2 regions of the Vreelandella gomseomensis genome follow, and region 2 is predicted to be linked to the other one. Evidence: predicted binding sites of a transcription regulator. Region 2 holds the regulator's gene; the other holds the start of a gene.

Region 1 (4,314 bases), on a different contig from region 2:
TTTCAACACCATGGGGATCAACACGCCCGATAAGTTGGCCACGCTCATGTTGATGAAGATGGCCAGGGTGATCACCAGCGTGATCATGGCATCGCTGAACCAGACATGGGCAATCAGGCCCACCACTAACGCCCAGACCAGGCCGTTGCTCATGCCCACCCAGGTTTCCTTGTTATACAGCCATCGCACGTTGTTGCCCGCGAGCTGGCCCAGCGCCAGACCGCGAATGACGACGGTGAGGGTCTGGCTGCCGGCGATGCCTCCCATGCTTGCCACCACCGGCATCAAGATGGCCAGCGCCACAATTTGATCCAATGCCGCTTCAAACTGACCGATGACAAACGCGGCCAAAAACGCCGTCAGCAGATTAATACCCAACCAGATGCCCCGACTTTTCGCACTGCGCAAAACGGGCGTGAAGACCTCTTCTTCGTTACTGACGCCTGACAGGTGTTTCAATGTCATGTCAGTATCGTCTTGGGTAATTTCCAGTACGTCGGCGGCGTTTAACTGTCCTACCAGGCGTCCATCACTGTCACAGACGGGAACGAAAGGAAGCTCCTTGGAGCGTAATAACACGGCCGCATCACTGACTTTCATTTGATCGTTAAGGGTGAATGGGTCATCCATGTGAGCATCGACCACGGCATCTTGTGGCTGCTTGATTAAATCAATCAGGCTTAAAGTACCCAGTAAACGTTTGTCCTTGTCCGTGATCATTACCTGTTGCGACTCATCGTCGAGAAGATGATGAATCCGGATATAGCGCTGCACGGCCTCCAGTGAAACCCCTTGTTTGACATTGACGGTTTCGGGATCCATGTAGCGGCCCACGACATCTTCCTCGTAGGCGTAAAGGTTCTCCACCTGGGCGCGGATATCCTGATCCAGGCTGTCATAAACGCTGGTCTTGATAGCCTCGTCGGCAACCTCCAGAACCTCGGCAACGTCCTGAGCATCCAGCCCTTTGACAATTTGCTCGACTTCGCTTGCCGATAGCTCTTCGATATAGTCAGCGCGAATATCTTCGTCGACTTCCGCAAGCACCGCGCCGACCAGCTCGTCGGGGATAAACTCCCAAAGAAAGTCGCGGGTTTTAGCGGGGAACGATTCTAGCGTCCGCGCAATATCCAGAATGTCGAGTTCAGTAAAGTACGCTTTAAGTGCGGTGGTGTCCGGGTCGTCGAGAAGGTTTTGGAGGTGGAGTAACTGATCTTCGGAATTGGTATATTTTTCATCATCGCGCATAGCGTCCTTCCTTGCTGGAGACGAGTAACTCATACAAAAATAATAATGGCGGCGCGCTGTTTTGATTTTATAGCCAGCCCTGGCCGAAAGCGATGCGCAACGACTGCATCTATTGCTTAATTAGCGGAAGGCGCCTTGGGTCGCGTCAGGCCACATGGCCATATCGAAAGTAACACAGTGTGGCCTGGTGGCCCGTTAATGCCGGGTATCAAATGCCACCCGTACGCCGTGGGCCATGCGCTGCTCGGCGGACACGGGCGGTACATCCGTGCCGATCATTTCATCGGCGGCGTCGGCCCAGGTGAGAATGCCGTGCGTATACCCCAAGGGGGCCAGCGTGCGGCTTATCCACTGCGTGCCGGTAAAGCGGCGTGTCTCGCCGTCGGCGTTGACCAATACGCTGACGGCGCCCTGACGGTGGAGACGCACGATATACCAGCCCATATCCAGGCCGTGTACCTCCACTTCAGGAAGAGGCGGCGACAGCGTCGCCAGGGCATCGAGCGTGAGCTGGTCGGGCATGGTCGTGGCCATCGTGTGATCTCCTGGACGAAACCTTAACGGGCAGGTGGCAGTTACGTTGATCTATCCGAATTGTAAGCGGCATTGGTCATAAAACGGTAGAGGGTTCGTCACCTTGCTGTCACCTGACGGAATTAGTGTCCTCCTAACACGATTCGTGACTCGCAATACGATTAGAAGAGGGGCGTCACCATGAGCAAGGAAATCGAAGACCATCGCCTGTTTAACCAGAGCGGCAATCAGCCGTTTGCTGAGGTGTTGGCGCGCCATGTATCCCGGCGCGATGTCATGCGCGGCGGCTTGAGCATGGCGGCCGCCTCGATGCTCAGCTTTGGCGGCGCGGCCCAGGCGATTGCCTCAAGCGGCGCGCAAAAAACACCCCTGACGTTGGCATTTGAGGCGGTTCATGGGTCACTCACTGATGCCGTGGTGGTGCCGGAAGGTTATGTTGCACAAGTCTTGGTACCCTGGGGCACTCCGTTAAGCGCTGGCGACAGTTGGCAGTCCGATCAGCCAATGACCGCCGAGCGTCAGGCGGAGAGCGTTGGCATGCACCACGACGGCATGGCCGGGTTTGCGCTGGATGAAGGCAGCGCGTCGCGTCGCTTCGTGCTGGCGCTCAATAATGAATACATCGACCAATCGGCATTATGGGCGCCTCAAGGCGGGCCTACCAATACCGATGGAGGCAAGCGGCCTGCGGAGGAGTCGCGCACCGAAATCAACGCGCACGGCGTGACCCTTGTCGAGATAGAGAAAGATACCCAAGGTCAGTGGTCGCATGTGCCGGGGTCGGCTTACAACCGCCGCCTGACCAGTGCCACTGTTATTGAACTGGCTGGGCCCGTGGCGGGCAGCGACTACGTCAAAACGCGCTTCTCGCCCGCGGGCTTCCAAACCCGAGGCACCAACAATAATTGCGGCAACGGGGTCACGCCCTGGGGTACCTACATTGCCTGCGAAGAAAACTGGCCCAATGTGTTCGTCCACCACGGGGAGCGCTTCCAGGACGACGCGCGGATCGGTATCCCCACCGATAAAAGCCGCTACGGCTGGGATACCTCGGCGGGGGATGCCACTGAAGACAACGACGAGTTTGCCCGCTTCGATATCACCCCACGCGGTGAGCGCCCCGAAGAGGACTATCGCAACGAGGCGCGTACCTTCGGCTATCAGGTGGAAGTCGACCCGTACAGCGACGCGCTCGCGGTCAAGCGCACCGCGCTGGGGCGCTTCCGCCATGAAGGATGTTGGCTCGGCAAGCTGCAAGCCGGCCAGCCGGTGGTGTTCTATTCGGGCCACGATGCCCGCAATGAATACGTGTATAAATACGTCTCCGATGCGGCCTGGGATCCTGCCGATGCCAACCGTCCCGGCGAGCAGTATGATCGCCTGGCGATTGGCAGCAAGTACATGGATAACGGTACCCTGTACGTGGCTCGCTTCCACCCTGACGGTAGCGGTGAGTGGCTGGCGCTCACACCGGACGCCCGGACGCAAGATGGACGTCGGCTTGCCACGGCACTGGGCCTGGCCGACGACGACCTGGCGGGCATTATCATCAACACCTGCGACGCCGCCGACCTGATGGGCGCCACACCCATGGATCGTCCCGAGTGGGCCTCCGTTGATCCAGCATCCGGGGAGGTGTACCTCACCCTGACCAATAACTCCCAGCGCACCGCTGAAGATACCCAGGCCACCTTTACCAACGGCGGCGACAGCCTCGACGAGGCGGGCGTGGGGTATGACCTGGCGCCGACCAACGCCGCCAACCCGCGCGCCGATAACGCCCAAGGGCATATTATTCGCTGGCGCGAAAGCCGCCTGCCCAATGCCTTTACCTGGGAGGTGTTTGTGTTTGGTGCGGCGTCCGACGATGCGGATAACCACTCGGGCCTGACCGAAATGAACCAGTTCGCCAGCCCCGATGGACTCTGGTTCGACGAGCGCGGCGACGGTCAGGGCATCCTCTGGATCCAGACGGATAACGGTTATGAAGGGGTCACCGAGTATACCAACGACCAGTTGCTGGCCGTGGTGCCCAACAGCCTGGACGATATCCAAGGCACCGGCCCGGTGATCAACAACAGCAACCAGCAGCAGCTGAAGCGCTTTGCGGTCGGGCCAAACGGCTGCGAAGTCACCGGCATTTTTGCCACGCCGGATAAAACCGCCCTGTTTATCAACATCCAGCACCCGGGTAACTGGCCCGCCGATGGCAATGCGCTAGCGCAAGACGCTACCGTTTCGGCCAGCGGCCAGGTGCGTCCTCGGGCATCGACCGTGGTGATTCAAAAGCGCGATGGTGGGCCGGTCGGGGTGTAAACGTCGCAAATGAATGGCCGCAGGTCATGCCTGCGGCTTTTTTGTGGCGTGCGGCTAGCGCGGTGGTAGCGATCAACCAGGCCTGGGTTGGGTGATAGCCTCTGGCCGTTGACGGTGTCGTTAGCGAGGGCTAGCGAGCGGACTGCCCTTGGGCGAGTCCACCGCATCCGCCAGCATATCAGCGGTAATGGCCGAGAGCGTCCAGCCCAGGTGGCC
Region 2 (4,314 bases):
GTAAGCACGGTGGGCTATCGCTACTGGTGCAGGAATATTTTTTATCGACCATGGCGGATGATCTTGCGCTGCCTTCGCGCTAGGCTAACGCTGCGTCTCTTGGATGGATGAGGTAAGCATGGATCGTTCTCTACTGCGGCCGATAGGAATGGGTCGCCTGATGGATTTTATTCGGCTGATGCGGCTGGATCGGCCCATCGGTACCTGGTTGCTGATGTGGCCCACGCTCTGGGCCTTGTGGGTGGCCGCTGAGGGCGTCCCGGGGCGCAGCGTGCTGCTGGTCTTCATCGCTGGCGTCTACGTGATGCGCGCGGCCGGGTGCGTGGTCAACGATTACGCCGACCGCCACCTCGATGGTCACGTCAAACGCACCAAGCATCGTCCCCTGGCCACCGGGCGGATCAGTGAGACCGAGGCGCAGCTGCTGTTTATCGGGCTGGTGGTCGCGGCGTTCATGCTGGTGCTGTTGACCAACTGGTTTACCGTACTGTTGTCGCTAGGCGGCGTGGTGCTGGCCTTCATCTACCCGTTCATGAAGCGCTATACCCACTTTCCTCAGGTGGTGCTGGGGGCGGCGTTCTCCTGGGCGATTCCCATGGCGTTCGGCGCAGTGCTCGGGTATGTGCCGGTGGAAGCATGGCTGTTGTTCCTGGCCAACGTGCTGTGGACCGTCGCCTACGATACCCAGTACGCCATGGTCGATCGCGACGACGATATCAAGATTGGCATCAAATCCACCGCCGTGCTGCTGGGCCACGCCGACCGCTGGGTGATCGGGCTGCTGCAGCTCATGACCCTGGCGCTGCTGGCCTGGGCGGGGGCGCGCGTGGGGCTGGGCGGCTTTTTCTGGCTGGGGCTGGCGGGAATGGCGGCAACCTTCGTCCACCAGCAGCGGCTGATCCGTCACCGTGAGCGCGACGCCTGTTTTCAGGCGTTTTTGAATAATCACTGGTCGGGTCTGCTGGTGTTTGCCGGGATTGTGCTGAGTTGGTGGCCAGCGGCTGGCGAATCCCTGGCAATGTCATAGAATTGTCATCAAGTCATGGTGTCATCGTCATTGATCTGTCACTGGATTTCTTTCTATCGAACACCGTGAGGCTCCGGAATGACTGCCAAGACCGTCTTGATCGTCGATGATGAGGCATCCATTCGCGAGATGATCGCGGTGGCGCTGGAAATGGCTGACTATCGCGTACTGGAAGCGGAAAACGCCCAGGATGCCCATGCCATGGTGGTTGACCACCAGCCCGACCTGCTGCTGCTCGATTGGATGATGCCAGGAACCAGCGGCATCGAGCTGGCGCGTCGGCTCAAGCGGGAAGAAGCCACCGCTGAATTGCCGATTATCATGCTTACCGCCAAGGGTGAGGAGGATAACAAGATTCAGGGCCTGGAAGCCGGCGCTGACGATTACATTACCAAGCCGTTTTCCCCCCGCGAGCTGGTGGCGCGCCTCAAGGCCGTGCTGCGCCGTGCGACCCCTCGCGGCGTTGAGGATCCCATCGAAATTAACGGCCTGTTGCTCGATCCGGTGAGTCACCGGGTCAGCGCCTACGGCAAAGCGCTGGATATGGGGCCCACCGAATACCGCCTGCTGCAGTTTTTCATGACCCACCAGGAAAGGGCCTACACGCGCAGCCAGCTGCTCGATCAGGTGTGGGGAGGCAATGTCTACGTGGAAGAGCGCACCGTTGACGTACATATTCGCCGGTTACGCAAGGCGCTGGGTGATGCGCATCAGAATCTGATTCAAACGGTACGCGGTACCGGTTACCGCTTCTCCGCGCGAGCCTAACCGTGCGTTTGTGGAGTCGTGAGCTGTGGCGCCTGATCGGTTGGACGGCGCTTGGTATCTGCCTGGGGTGGCTGGTCGGCATGCCGGGCCTGGGCCTTGCCGGCGGCTTCGCGGTCTGTCTGACCTACCACCTGCGGCAGCTGCGCGCTGCGTATCGCTGGCTAACGCAACGCCCCCAGGATGAACCGCCCGCCGCTAACGGCCTGTGGGGCGAGCTGTTTGACCGCCTCTATCGCTACCAGAAAAGCCAGCGGATTACCCAGAACCGCCTGCGCACGACCCTTGCGCGTATCCAGGAATCCTCCGAGGCCATGCGCGACAGCATCGTGATGCTCGACCACCATGGCGACCTGGAGTGGTGGAACAGCGCTGCCACCAACATGCTGGGTCTGCAAACGGCCCACGACCGTGGTCAGCACATTACCAACCTGTTGCGTGATCCGCGGTTTATCAGTTACTTCAACGCCCGCGACTACAGCGAGCCGCTCACCCTGACCTCGCCGATCGATGAACGACGTATCCTGCAGTACCAGATCACCCTCTACGGTGACGATGAACGTCTGGTGATGGCCCGTGATATCACCCGGCTGCATCAGCTGGAGCAGATGCGTCGCGATTTCGTCGCTAACGTCTCCCATGAGCTGCGTACGCCGTTGACCGTGCTGTCCGGCTATCTCGAGACCTACGGCGAGCTATCCGACCAGCTACCCCCTCGCCTGGGGCGTGGCATCGAGCAGATGCAGGCCCAGACGCAGCGTATGCAGAACTTGGTCAATGACCTGTTGCTGCTGTCGCGGCTGGAAATTGACCAGGGCGGGAAAGATCACCAGCCCCTGGATGTGGCGGCCCTGTTGAACAACGTGGGGGCCGATGCGCTGGCGCTTTCCGACCACCAGCATACGCTTGATATCGACATCGACAACGTCGCACAGCTGGTGGGTAGCGAACAGGAAATCCGCAGTACCGTTTCCAACCTGGCGTTCAATGCGGTGCGCTATACGCCGCCAGGCAGTGCCATTACGCTGCGCTGGAAAGCGTTCGGTTCAGGCGCCTGTATCGAGGTGAGCGATAACGGTGAGGGGATCGACCCCGTGCATATTCCCCGTCTCACCGAACGCTTCTATCGCGTCGACAAGGGCCGTAGCACCGCGACCGGGGGCACCGGTCTCGGGCTTGCCATCGTCAAGCACGTGCTGCTGCGTCATGACGCCCAGCTACAGATCGATTCACACCCGGGGGAAGGCGCCCTGTTCCGCTGTGTCTTCCCGGCTACCCGCCTCGTGACCCCCGCTGCGCCGACGCACAACGTCTCGTCCGTTACCTAGTTTGCTCGGCTTGTTTGCCCGGCTCACCGCTGGGTAGTCGCGCCACATGTGTCATAACGACCCATGCCAAGGGTATCCAAATGTCACGCTCGGGGCCCTAAAATGCCTTTGCGTTTTAATTATAAGTATCTGTAAAGATGATTAAAAAAATGAATGTCGGGCAACTGGCACAGTAGCTGCTTTATAATCTTCAAGACAGTGACTCCGCATTGTAAGATGCAGACAACTGTTGATACTTTTCTTTACGAAAATTGGAAAAGTAACTACACTTAGATAGTGAACCGATGCAGGGCAAGGATGTCTTGTGTTAACAGGGATGATTGAAGATTCATGGAATGAATCAAGAAGGCGGTCACACTGCCAGTCAGGGTAACGTCCACGGTTGGAGTCCCGCAAAAGGATTGGAAGCTGGTACGCATCACCGCCTAAAAATGATCACTGTCGAAGACCCCGCCACGGCGGGGTCTTGTTTTTGCTAGCGGCTCATTGCCTGCCCATCACGGTAATGGTCGTCCCACATCAGCACGGCCCCGGCCACGGCCCCGGGAATCAAGAACAGGTTGGCCAGCGGAATCCAGGTCAAGAGCGTCACCACCCCACCGTAGCTCAGGCTTTGCCACCAGCGCGCCGACAGGCGTCCGCGCATGTCGCGAAACGAGACCTTGTTGTTATCCATCGGATAGTCCAGATAGGTAATGGCCATTACCCAGGCGGAAAACAGTGCCCACAGAATCGGCGCCAGCAGGTTGAGCCCCGGGATCCAGCCGATCAAAAACAGCAGCGCCGCACGGGGCAGGATATATCCCAGCTTGACCATTTCGCGACCCAGCGCATCAACGGTCGTTTTGGCGAGCCCCCGGTCATCCTTAGGTTCGCGACCGGTGACTTGAACTTCAACTTTAGCGGCCAAGAAACCGTAAAAGGGCGCTGCAATCAGACTGGTCACCAGCGTGAACGTAAAAAATACCACGACTAACAGGCTAATGACGAAAAGAGGCCATATAAGCCACGACAGCCAATCAAGCCAGTTAGGTACCATGCTCATCCAATGCGCCAGCCAGCCATCAAAGCGGCTAATCACAAAGCTGAACATGCCGACATAGACCAGCAGGTTGACCAGGATGGGTAAAAAGACATAAAGCCTCAGCCCAGGCCCGTACACACAGCGTGTACCTCGGCTGATGGCAGTGACCG

What was found. The regulator PhoB, encoded in region 2, activates phosphate uptake and scavenging genes when phosphate is short. The targets are predictions, from matches to a motif close to TGTCATANNNNTGTCANA.
Region 1: the regulator PhoB is predicted to act here: its motif matches at 1,879-1,896, upstream of QC815_RS12925 (PhoX family protein).

What each region holds. Positions count from the first base shown of each region.
Region 1 is NZ_JARWAI010000009.1:127,812-132,125, forward strand. It holds gene mgtE (magnesium transporter) at 1-1,248, opposite strand, end outside; gene QC815_RS12920 (DUF6482 family protein) at 1,444-1,782, opposite strand; gene QC815_RS12925 (PhoX family protein) at 1,963-4,098, shown strand; gene QC815_RS12930 (D-amino acid dehydrogenase) at 4,219-4,314, opposite strand, start outside.
Region 2 is NZ_JARWAI010000003.1:199,070-203,383, reverse strand. It holds gene QC815_RS05065 (chorismate--pyruvate lyase family protein) at 1-83, shown strand, start outside; gene ubiA (4-hydroxybenzoate octaprenyltransferase) at 119-1,027, shown strand; gene phoB (phosphate regulon transcriptional regulator PhoB) at 1,106-1,795, shown strand; gene phoR (phosphate regulon sensor histidine kinase PhoR) at 1,798-3,120, shown strand; gene cysZ (sulfate transporter CysZ) at 3,596-4,314, opposite strand, start outside.